2 linked regions of the Paraglaciecola sp. L3A3 genome follow. The protein of the gene in region 1 binds, or shares a complex with, the protein of each later gene. Links are inferred from orthologs where the notes say so. Each region holds a gene or a part of one and is shown in the gene's direction. Other genes may lie near its edges.

Region 1 (8,631 bases):
ACTGTTGCCGCTTCAGTTGCTACTAGTTTTGCTATTCAATGTTGTGGCATGACTGCTGGGGCAATTACTTGGTGGTCTTATTACCGTAAACTACAGTTGACTCATAATTGTGAAAAAGATAATTGGCAGTCATTATCTAAAGTTATTTTGTTAACTGTGCCTGCATCCATTATTGGTGTGTGGATGGTTCAGCTGCAACCTCATTTTTTTGTGAATTTTAGTGATCCTCAAAGTCTGCATGTAGGTTTTGGTTTTTTTTCTATTGCTTTATCTTTGGCTATTTTTTCCTCTGTTTTTTGGCTTAAAGATCGTGGCGGCAACAGCAAATTATCTCAATTTGATTGTTTTGCACTTCTTGTTATTACATGGATTGGTGGTGGTATCACTGCTTGGTTATCAATTGGCGTAGGCGAACTGTTAGCTGTGTATCTGATAGTGCGTGGTTTTAATGTAACCTTTGCTATCGCTGCTGCCGTTATCTTGAGTGCGTTTACAGTGTGGGGTGGTGTTATATTTCATGTGTTTGTAACTAAAGCCATTTATTGGCCTGTATTATTGTTTGCTGGTGCTGGGGCCATCATTGGTGGGGTTCTCGCTAAAAGGTTAGTGCTATATTTTTCTCCTAAAAATCTGAAGTTGTTTTTTGCTGGTTGGATTTTTATCTTAGGGGCTATCACTTTACCGTATTAGTGCAATACTTAAAGGTGAAGTCACCCACCTTTAAATTGACTTAAAGTGGGTGATAAATTCGGTTGATTATACTAAGAATCAGCTCGGCTAATAAATTTCGATTCAGCTGTGTTAATTTTGATTTTTTCACCGCTAGAAATATATTCAGGAACTTGTACTACTAAACCTGTGGTCAAAGTTGCAGGCTTAGTTCTGGCACTGGCAGAAGCACCTTTAATAGAAGGATCAGTTTCAGAGATAACTAACTCAACGGCTGCTGGCAGTTCAATGCCAACGGGATCACCTTCAACTAATAATATCTGTAAACCTTTGGTATCTTCGGTGATAAATGGGGCTTCTTCACTGATGGTGTCTTTATTTAAAAAGTAAGAACTGTAATCTTCGCTATCCATAAATACATATTCATCGCCATCAAGGTATGAATAGGTGACTTTATTTCGGTTAAACTCTACTGTGTTTAATACTTCGTCAGCTTTAAAACTTTCATCGGCTTTAGCGCCCGTACCTACTTCATATAAACGCATACGGTACAAACTTGCCCCAGCACGACCACTAGGTGTTAATTTGTTAATGTCTTTTACTAGGTATACTTTGCCGTTATGTTCTACGGCTGCATTCTTTTTAATTTCACTGGCTTTAGGCATTTTATTCTCCAAAAAATATTGTGTCAGAAAGTAACACGAAATAAAAAATTGGCAAAATACAAAGTTTTACTTTGTAGGGATTTATTTATCCAGTTTGCTTTAAAGTCAGTTGGAGATATTTGTTTGCTGTTTTAACATAACTGCCGATGTACCAGTTTTGGTCGTTATTTGACCAAATGTTAAATGAGTAGGAATGTTTTTTATGGTTGCCCCCAAACGACAAGTGTTAGTTAAGTTTTTATTATTGTTGATGATTTTAGTCGGCTACTTTGGTTACTTAACTTATCAGTATGATTTTTTGACCGGCGGGGTTGCGGCGTTAATTACTTGGAGCTTTTTTGTTTTATGTACCCCAGTGGCTGATGCCGGTTTTTTGTTAGATTTTCCGCTGCGATTATTGTTTGGTATTCGGATGGTCGTATCTGAGATTGTGGTGTGGGCTATCGCCATTTCCATTAATCTACTGGCAATTTTTTATTCTCCAGAATATTACCAGACCACTTTTATTACGCGCTTATGCGAAGTTATCATATTAAACCCATATCCTTATTGGGCAATTGTAGGTTTATCTGCTGTGGGGACATTTTTATCTATTCGTTTTGGCGATGAACTAATGGATGTATTTCATCACAAAGATCGCTTGGTATATTTCAAGCATCATTTCAAACATGAAATTATTTTGTTAGTGTTTTTCTTAGTGGTTATTTTTAGTTATTACCAAATAATGTCTACTTTGGGTATTCAGATCCAAGATTAGTCTTTTTTTGTTGATGGGTTGGAATTGGTATTACTAAGGTTTTATTCCAGTTTCACCTCGTTAGTTGTCAAAGTTTTTGGCATAATCTGTTTTTTCTCAGTTGCTATAGATAATCCCCTAAGGTCATATGTCGAAAACTTCTTCTTTGTTTGCTGTTGATGGCAAGTTATCTCAAGCTATTGACGGTTTTGTGCCACGACAGGCACAAACCGATATGGCTGTGGCTGTAGAAAAAATAATTGAAAGTAAAACCCCCTTAATAGTTGAAGCAGGTACTGGCACTGGCAAAACTTTTGCCTATTTGGTGCCTGCTATGCAATCAGATAAAAAAACGATTGTTTCTACTGGTACTAAAAACCTACAAGAACAACTTTTTCATCGCGACTTGCCTGTGGTAAAAAAAGCCTTAGGTTCAAATCGTAAAACGGCCTTATTGAAAGGACGGGCAAACTATTTATGTTTACATCGCTTAGGGCAAAATGGCGCAAATAGTTTATTAGAAAAACAAACCCTATCTGAATTTACCCAAGTGAGAGAATGGGCTTCGACTACCAAAACCGGGGATATGGGAGATATGAAAACCTTGGCAGAAGATGCCAAAGTATTACCCTTTGTCACCTCTACCGCCGATAATTGCTTAGGCAAAGAATGCCCAGATTACGAAGAGTGCTATATGGTTAAAGCCCGTCGTAAAGCATTAGATGCTGATGTGGTTGTTGTTAATCATCATTTATTTTTTGCTGATATGGCGCTAAAAGACACGGGCTTTGGTGAACTGATCCCCGAAGCGGATCTTGTGATATTTGATGAAGCTCATCAAATCCCCGATATCGCCAGTGAATATTTTGGCGAAAGTTTATCCAGTCGCCAGATACAAGATATGAGCCGCGATATTGAAGTGATTTATCGCACAGTACTAAAAGATGCCAAACAATTGCAAAGTGCAGCAGAAAAATGCCGCATGATAGCCGCTGATTTACGCTTGTTGTTTCCTGAAAATGCGCAAAAGGGCAACTGGCGTCAAATGTTAATGCGCGAAGAAATAAAGACACAAGTGAGTAAACTGACAGATAGTTTGACGGTTTTATATGAAGTATTAAAATTGCATGTGGGGCGTGATAAAGACTTAGACAATATATTCGAACGAGTATCTGAGGCCAGAGGAAAACTGAGTCGTTTAACTGACACTAGTTTATTAGGTGTCAGTTTATGGTACGAAACCACTATGCGACATATTAGCCTGCACCTGACCCCTTTAAGTATCGCTAAAAAATTTGCTGACTTTATAACCGAGCCTAAACGCAGTTGGGTATTTACTTCTGCTACCTTAATGGTAGATGGCGGTTTTAGTCATTTTCAACGACTGATGGGGCTAAATAATGCTGAAACCTTATCTTTAGACAGCCCTTTTGATTACCCTAATCAGGCTATGTTGTGTGTACCTAGATTTCTGCCTGAGCCTAATGCACGAGAAATGCGTGACACCCTTTTAGATATATCAATCAAGCTAGTCAAAGCTAGTCGTGGAAGATGCTTTTTATTATTTACCAGTCATGCCACCTTACGAGCGATTGCCAGTCAGTTAGAAGATAAAATAGATAATCCTATTCTGGTACAAGGTACAACTACCAAACGCGCTTTATTAGAGAATTATTTGGCTAATAAAAATGCTGTGCTTCTGGGAACTGGTGCCTTTTGGGAAGGGGTTGATGTGAGAGGGGACGATTTAACTTGTGTATTAATAGATAAATTACCTTTTGCTTCACCTGATGACCCTTTGTTACAGGCCCGTATAGAAGATTGCAGAAAATCCGGAGGAAATCCATTTAGTCAATTACAAATTCCTCAAGCTGCAATTGCATTAAAACAAGGTGCCGGCCGTTTGATTCGAGATGAAACCGATAAAGGCGTTTTGGTGATTTGTGATAATAGGTTAGTGACTAAAGATTACGGCAAGATCTTTATGGGTAGTTTACCTGACATGCACAGAACGCGAGATCTACAGAAGGCGATAGATTTTTTGCATCAGATCCACGATCATGAGAAAGACCAATGAACATATTAATTATCGAAACTGCAACAGAAGCCTGCTCAGTCGCTTTGCAAATCAACGGACAAGTTTATAGTCAATTTGAGGTGTGCCCCCAGCAGCATAGCCAGCGTATCTTACCCATGATAGATGAGGTTTTAAAAGAGGCGAATGTACAGCTTAAAGATGTTGATTATCTTGGCTTCGGACGGGGCCCAGGTAGTTTTACAGGGGTACGGATTGCCACCGGAATTATTCAAGGTCTGGCTTTAGGCACTGGGCATAAAGTAATTGCTGTTTCGACCCTAGCAGCTATGGCACAACAAGCTTCTGAGCAGTCACAAGCTGCTGAGGTTTATGCCGCCATTGATGCCAGAATGTCAGAAGTCTATTTTGCTCATTATCAAAATAATCAAGGTGTGATGAGTTTAGTGGGTGATGAACAAGTATTACCGCCTGAAGAAGCGCAGGCTCTTATCAAAAGTGAGCAAAATACTGTGGGTGTGGGTGTGGGTACTGGGTGGCAGGCTTATGCTGGTTTAAACCCAGAGCAATCATTGAAAATCTTAGCACCAATACTCTATCCCAATGCTAAGTACATGTTGTCATTGGCTGAAAAAGATATAGAAAATGGATTAGCTATTGACGTAGATGACATCCAACCTGTGTATTTACGAGATAAAGTGACTTGGAAAAAGTTGCCCGGAAGAGAGTAGGGTTGCGCTGCGCGCACTAGAATAATTCACTACGCTTACTTTATTCGCTGCGCTCACCAAGCATTCGCGTTGCTCACGGCATCCATGCCTTTTTTCAAGCCTCATCTCGATAACTGCGTCCTGCGTTATTCTACCTTCCGCCATCCCTGGCGGTCGCCTGCGGCTCAATTTGCTTTTTCCCAACAGCCGCAAAAAGTAAACACAAATTCATCGGGAATGAATTTGAACAACCGAAGGTTGACCCGTAGGGCAAAATATATGGATGTATTTTGTAAAAAGGGCCGCACTCCAAACAAATTTACTTCGGGCTATCCATGCCCTACGTGAACCAGCTAAAGCTGTTCAAAAGTTTTCCGGAAACTTTTGTCTAATCCATAAAATTTTTGTCTTTAATGTCGAAACGGCAAGGTAGAGTAACCTTGAATTGGTAAATCACACATCCCTGATGATCGGTAACCAATCTCAACATCCTTGTTGAGCTGTTTAAGCTGGCGGAACTTCGTTCCTAAATAATCAGCTTTCACCCAAACGTCCTTGTTAGGACATTCGACAAGCCCAAAATTTGATGGGGAATTTGTAGTCGCGGGTAAAACAACAACATCGACTACGCCGAGAAAATCAAAAGCATGTGCTTCGCCCACCAAGCATGGCTCCGCCACTTAAGAGCAGAATAAAGCCGAGTGGGTCTGGCTGTTGCAGCATTAAGCAGTTTGAAAGTGACAAATAGCGGCGAGTAGATATATTGAAGTATAAGAATCACACTAACGTTTGTCGCCATTGTTGCTGAATAGTTGAGCCAGTCGTCATTCCGGTGAGCTTTTAGGCCGGAATCCATTTGCGTTATACTCTCTATTTCAACGAATACAATGATGACTGTACCGCTAATTTTTTGTAGTAGCTCACATATATGATCATACAGTTTCGATGAATAGGTTTAAACCAGTCACCTGACTGGCAGTTTTGAGCGAATTGCAGACATTGGACTTTTCAGCCATAAAAGGTAATGTAGCTTACAAGGTAAACGATCTTGCAAGGTCGCACTAATAAACTGTTATAAATCACGGAGAGTATGGTGTCCATCAAGGAAATAGAAGCAATCATCAAAAAGGCAGAAGAAACACTTAAAACTGCTCAATTTGGTTTTGAGGATTTGTCTGATAAAAAAAGGCGAACTTCAGGTTTAAGAAACCTGATTGTATTTGGTAGGTCTGTTACTTTTGTAATCCAAAACTTGAAAACACCTGTCGGTGAAAAAGAATTTTCTACTTGGTATTTGCCTATCCAAGAAAGTTTAAAATCTGACGTACTAATGAAGTATTTCGTAACTTTAAGGAATGAAATTTTAAAACAAGGTAAGTTACCTATTTCAACATCAACTAGAGTAAATATAAATCCTGGGAATATGTCAAAGCTCGGAAATCCACCTCCTGGAGCAAAGAGTTTCTTTATTGGTGATCAATTAGGAGGAAGTGGATGGGTTATTGAATTGCCTGATGGAACTACTGAAAACTATTATGTTGAGCTTCCAACAAGTATGGCTGATGTAAGGCAACACTTTAGTGAGCTACCAGTCCCTGAAGATCACGAATTAAAACATAAACCTATTGAGGAGTTATGTGAAAACTATTTGGGTAAACTGGAGAGTATCATTGATAATGCAAGAGAAGCCTTTTTAGGTCAAAAGGTTCAAAAAGTAGGTAAAGTCCGGTTACCTGCCTACATGAGAGTGGTAAAGTGATTTATAACAAGTCAATTCAGCAGTACAAAAAACAGTTGGTTTTGCTCCTGCGGCTGATTGAGGCGTTAGTGCGTCAAGCGAAGCTTGATGCATCTTGCAGGGTGTAAGTCCCTGTCAGGTAAGGTTTAGCCAGCCACCTGTATCGAGTGTTGCGCCTATGGCGGAGTCTAGGATTGGTGAAATACTTATCAGCGATGCATTCGTGACTAGACGAACAATATAGGTGAAGCGTACACAGAGAATTATATAGGCCATAGGGAATGCGTGTTCCTGAAGTGCTGTTATCGCTCCGATAATAAATTAAGTTCTGACTGACGAGGCTTGTAACGCCGTCGAAGTCCAAGCAAAGCAACCATTATTCAACAAGTTTGAAACGGCAAGGTTGTGGCGAGTCAGCGGAGTTATTAAGCCGTGGCATGTATAAAGAGATGTATTGAGAACTTGAGAGAGCCAAAGGTGTTCCATAAGGAAAATGGTAGGGTAGTTAAGCCACAAGCGAGATGAACGATGACCCTTTGGCAGTCAGACTTGCTCATAGTAGTTTGAGGTTGGGAAAGCCATCCACATGGCGAAGGGGCAAGCAGTTATATCAGGTGTTTAGCAGATACATAGACCGGACAAAGTAGGGCTGGAAATACTATGACAACCGCACTAAATGCCATCACATTTAAATCACAGACACACCCCAACCATAGATTTCAGAACCTATATGGATTGCTAGGAGATGATTTACTGTATCAAAGTTGGGGGCAACTGAATAAACGAGCAGCTCCTGGTATTGATGGCATTACGGTGCCGAAATATAAAGAAGCGCTTGTGGAAAACCTCACACGTTTAAGTTCAGCCTTGAAAACCAAGTGTTATCGAGCAAATGACATTAAACGGGTCTTCATTCCCAAAAGTCATGGTAAACAACGCCCATTAGGCTTACCCACGGTGGATGACAAACTGGTACAGCAAAGCGTGAGTCAGATACTGCAAAGTATCTGGGAAGCGGATTTCTTGCCTAACAGTTATGGTTATCGGCCAAATAAGAGTGCGCATCAAGCGGTGCATAGTTTGAGTTTGAATCTTCAGTTCAAAGGTTATGGTTATATTGTTGAGGCTGACATTAAAGGCTTCTTTGATAATATTGACCACAATTGGCTGATGGAAATGCTTAAACAACGCATTGATGATAACGCGCTTTTGAGCCTAATCGGGCAATGGCTAAAAGCACGGATACACACCCCGCAAGGAGAATATCTCAAACCAACAAGTGGCACTCCACAAGGCGGTATCATTAGCCCTGTGTTAGCCAATATCTATCTGCACTATGCATTGGATTTATGGTTTGAGAAGAAGGTAAAACCTCGCATGAGAGGCAGAGCGATGCTGATACGTTACGCAGATGATTTTGTGTGTGCGTTTCAGTATGCCAATGATGCCGAGCGATTTTACAGCGTGTTGCCAAAACGACTCAAGAAATTCAAACTGGATACGGCACCAGAAAAGACCAGCCTAATAAGGTTCAGTCGATTCCATCCAAGTCGTAAGCGTCAGTTTGTGTTCTTGGGGTTTGCGTTTTACTGGGGCATTGATGCAAAAGGTAAACCGAGATTAAGGCGACGAACTGCGAGTCAAAAGCAGCGAAGTAGCCTGAGCGAATTTTACCATTTCATTAAAGCCAAACGCTCGCAGAAACTAGCGATTTGGCTACCTCAATTAAAACGCAAACTCACAGGGTTTAGAAATTACTTTGGGCTACCCGACAACAGCCGAAGCGTGAGTAAGCTATATAATTATGTGCTACATAGTTTGTATAAATGGCTGAACAGGCGCAGTGGTCGTCGAAGTTACAATTGGTGTAATTTTAAGAAGATGTTAGAGTATTTCCAAATACAGAAGCTACGAGTTAGCAAAAGAGTGATCCATGTTGACTGGTATTAAAGTGGCCGTGATTTACACGGGTGAATATATAACTGAAGAGCCGGATGCGGTAATTCCGCACGTCCGGATCTGTGTGGGGTCGGCTCAGTAATGGGCCGCTCTACCACGATATGTCTGCTAATGGCACA
Region 2 (3,527 bases), 1.9 Mb from region 1 along the record:
GCCACCTTTTCCATTAACTCGTAATCATTGCCTTTTTGCTGTTTTTGTTCTGCGCTTAGAGCTGGAGCTCCACCTTTTTCTCGGGGAACTTCTATACTGTGGTATTGAGCTAATTCTTCTATGGCTTCAGGAAATTCTAATCGGTCGAATTCCATTAAAAACGAAATAACATTACCGTGCGCGCCACAACCAAAACAATGATAAAACTGCTTGTCTTGGCTGACAGTAAAAGAAGGACTTTTTTCATTATGAAATGGACAACAAGCTTGGTGATTACGGCCTGCTTTTTTTAAAGAAACACGACTGTCTATTAACTCTACTATGTCAGTTCGAGCGATGATGTCATCTATAAATTCACGAGGGATACGGCCAGACATGTAATTTTCTCAAGCAATACAATAAAATCGGGGAGTATGATGCCATATTGTCAGTATAAACTTCGACACTAATTTAAATATTAGCGCCCTAAATAAACAAACCGCAACTGAGTGCGGTTTGTAGAATGCTATATAGTGTACTGATATAACTTAAGCGTTAAGCTTAGCTTTTATTTTACTACTAAGTTGGCCTATATCAGCTTTGCCTTGAACTTTTGGTTTTAACCAGCCCATGACTTTACCCATATCCTGCATTCCAGTAGCACTAGTTTCTTCCATTGCCTGAACAATTAAAGAATCTATTTCTGCCTCAGTAAGGGCTTTAGGCATAAAACCTTGCAAAATAACAATTTCTGCTAGTTCGATGTCAAGTAAGTCTTGTCGACCTGCAGTTTCGTATTGACTGGCTGCATCTTTTCGCTGTTTTATCATCTTGATTAAAATAGCAAGAATACCATCATCGTCTAAAGCAATATAACCGGGATTAGTACGTCCATCGATTTCATGTTGCTTTACGGCAGACAAAGCCATGCGAATAGTACCAAGACGAACTTTATCTTTGGCGCGCATAGCATCTTTTTGTGCATTTTTTAAATCATCTAATAAAGACATGTATGACTCATCGAAAACGTAAAAAGGATGTGTGATAAAACGACTTAAAGCGCGTGTTTCATAATTAAATACAAATAACGCGCTTCAGAAGAGATTTAGTACAATCTGATGCGACGAGCGTTTTCGCGAGATAACTTCTTCAAAAGACGTTTCTTAGCGGCAGCTTTCTTACGCTTACGTTCCCAAGTAGGTTTTTCAAAAAATTCGCGACGACGAACTTCAGAAAGTACACCTGCTTTTTCACATGAACGTTTAAAACGACGCAATGCAACATCAAAAGGTTCGTTCTCTCTAACTTTAACGATTGGCATTAAACTCTTACCTCAAAAATATATTAATTATATCGACCGGTACATAAAAGTAACCAGCTCGGTTAAAAATGGTGCGGAATTCTAATCATATCCACAGCAGAAGTAAAGCCTTGTTAGGTTAAAAAGTGAATATCTTCAAACAAATTTAATTTTAAATTGGCGCTTTCACTTCAGAACAGTAAAATGCCAGCAGTTTAATCTGTAAATTATTAAAAATATTATGCGAGTATTAGGAATCGAGACCTCATGTGATGAAACTGGTGTTGCTGTTTATGATGAGCATCAAGGGTTATTGTCACATCAATTATATAGCCAAGTAAAGTTACATGCTGATTATGGTGGGGTAGTTCCCGAATTAGCATCAAGAGATCATGTGCGAAAAATCATTCCTTTAATAAAGCAGACATTATTGGAAGCTAACTGCACCGAAAAAGATTTAGATGGCATTGCTTTTACGAAAGGGCCTGGTTTGGTAGGGGCTTTACTAGTGGGGTCGTCGGTTGCCCGTAGTTTGGCTTATGCGTGGAATTTGCCTGCTGTGGGTGTACATCATATGGAAGGCCATTTGCTTGCACCTATGCTAGATGAACCAGTACCATCTTTTCCTTTTATTGCGCTATTAGTTTCAGGTGGCCACTCTATGATGGTTAGAGTGGATGGTATCGGTCAATATCAAGTTCTAGGAGAATCTGTAGATGATGCTGCAGGTGAAGCCTTTGATAAAACTGCAAAGTTGTTGGGTTTAGATTACCCAGGAGGGCCGTTATTAGCTAAATTGGCCGAACAAGGAGAAGCAGGGCATTATCAATTTCCACGGCCTATGACCACGAAACCTGGATTAGATTTTAGTTTTAGTGGTTTAAAAACGTTTGCTGCTAATACTATTCGAGCCAGTGATGGTAGCGCACAAACTCATGCTAATATTGCTTATGCGTTTCAAGAAGCTGTGGTGGATACGTTAGCGATAAAATGTAAAAGGGCGTTGAAACAAACCAAACTTAAACGTTTAGTGATTGCTGGTGGAGTAAGTGCTAACAAGCAATTGCGCACTCAACTGGCTGATATGATGAGAAGTATCAATGGTGAAGTGTTTTATCCTAGATTAGAATTTTGTACTGACAACGGTGCGATGATCGCTTATGCGGGATTACAAAGGTTAAAAGCCGGCGAAACTGAATCGTTAAGTACAAAAGCTCAACCTAGATGGTCTTTAGAGGATTTACCCGCCATTTAGTTGGTTCACTTTCGCTTATTCTGTCGTACTTTGCTTTCTTGCTTATAGAACAAACGGATTATATTTTCTTTGTGGCGAAGAATAATTAAGCCGCTTAAAATGGCTACTGCCATGGCATACTCAGGTTGGATTAACCAAGTTAAAAGTGGCGCTAAACTAACGGTAATAATTGCGGCTAACGAAGAATATCCTGATATATATAATACTATTACCCAACAAAAAATAAGCAGGGATGCTAAATCTAAGCCTAAAGGTAAGATAGTGCCAAAAGCTGTTGCAACGGCCTTGCCACCTCTAAAGCCAAAAAATATTGGAAACATATGGCCTAAACATGCGGTGACAGCAACAAAAGCTAGATATACAGGGTCTAAGCCCAAATAATAACTAGCCCATACTGGTACTGTACCTTTTAAAATATCAAATATTAATACTAAGGCAGCAGGTAATTTTCCGCCAATTCTTAATACATTTGTGGCGCCTGGGTTACCTGAACCTTGCTCTCTAGGATCGCCTAAGGCAAATAATCTACACACCAAAATAGCACTTGATACAGAACCAAGCAGATAGGCAAATGCAAACATGAATATTGTGAGTGCTGTCATGTACTTGTGCTAAAAGAATGAGTTACAATTCAGCCAGAATATAACAATCTAAGATAAAATGCAGCGCGGATCACAAATGGATAAAATTCATATCGAAAGACTAGAGGTCTTATCGCTGATTGGCGTGTATGACTGGGAAAGAAAAAACAAGCAGCGACTGATACTCGATATTGAGTTACAAGCAGATTTATCTATTGCTGCTCATTCAGATAATGTTGACGACACGCTTAATTATGCTCTGGTGGCACAAACATTAGCGGATGAGGCTAAATGCTGTGATTTTAAACTAATTGAGGCACTAGCCAGTCATTTAATTGATTGTATCTTAAAGTCATTTCCAGCAGTGAAGATTGCTCGATTAAAGTTAAGCAAACCTGACATTTTGGCCAAT

The links. Proteins that work in one complex are often made in the same cells at the same time.
Region 2: the proteins of tsaB (region 1) and tsaD are in contact, whole or in part, in a solved structure (PDB 4WQ4), measured with the Escherichia coli proteins. The link is inferred for Paraglaciecola sp. L3A3 from one-to-one orthologs.

Annotation. Positions count from the first base shown.
Region 1 is NZ_CP047023.1:1,799,002-1,807,632, forward strand. The notes cover bases 2,991-5,989. They hold tsaB (tRNA (adenosine(37)-N6)-threonylcarbamoyltransferase complex dimerization subunit type 1 TsaB), read left to right. Parts: upstream 2,991-4,143; coding sequence 4,144-4,836; downstream 4,837-5,989. Other genes in these bases: GQR87_RS07520 (ATP-dependent DNA helicase), read left to right, coding at 2,991-4,147; GQR87_RS07530 (hypothetical protein), read right to left, coding at 5,226-5,477; GQR87_RS07535 (hypothetical protein), read left to right, coding at 5,906-5,989. Also shown: GQR87_RS07505 (sulfite exporter TauE/SafE family protein), read left to right, coding at 1-690; elongation factor P-like protein YeiP, read right to left, coding at 762-1,334; GQR87_RS07515 (hypothetical protein), read left to right, coding at 1,537-2,091; more of GQR87_RS07520, read left to right, coding at 2,219-2,990; more of GQR87_RS07535, read left to right, coding at 5,990-6,574; ltrA (group II intron reverse transcriptase/maturase), read left to right, coding at 7,214-8,503. UniProt on the Escherichia coli protein: Required for the formation of a threonylcarbamoyl group on adenosine at position 37 (t(6)A37) in tRNAs that read codons beginning with adenine.
Region 2 is NZ_CP047023.1:3,691,193-3,694,719, reverse strand. Bases 557-3,527 are described here. They hold tsaD (tRNA (adenosine(37)-N6)-threonylcarbamoyltransferase complex transferase subunit TsaD), read left to right. Parts: upstream 557-1,520; coding sequence 1,521-2,534; downstream 2,535-3,527. Other genes in these bases: folB (dihydroneopterin aldolase), read left to right, coding at 3,213-3,527; plsY (glycerol-3-phosphate 1-O-acyltransferase PlsY), read right to left, coding at 2,540-3,136; rpsU (30S ribosomal protein S21), read right to left, coding at 1,085-1,300; GQR87_RS15390 (GatB/YqeY domain-containing protein), read right to left, coding at 557-989. Also shown: dnaG (DNA primase), read right to left, coding at 1-377; more of GQR87_RS15390, read right to left, coding at 528-556.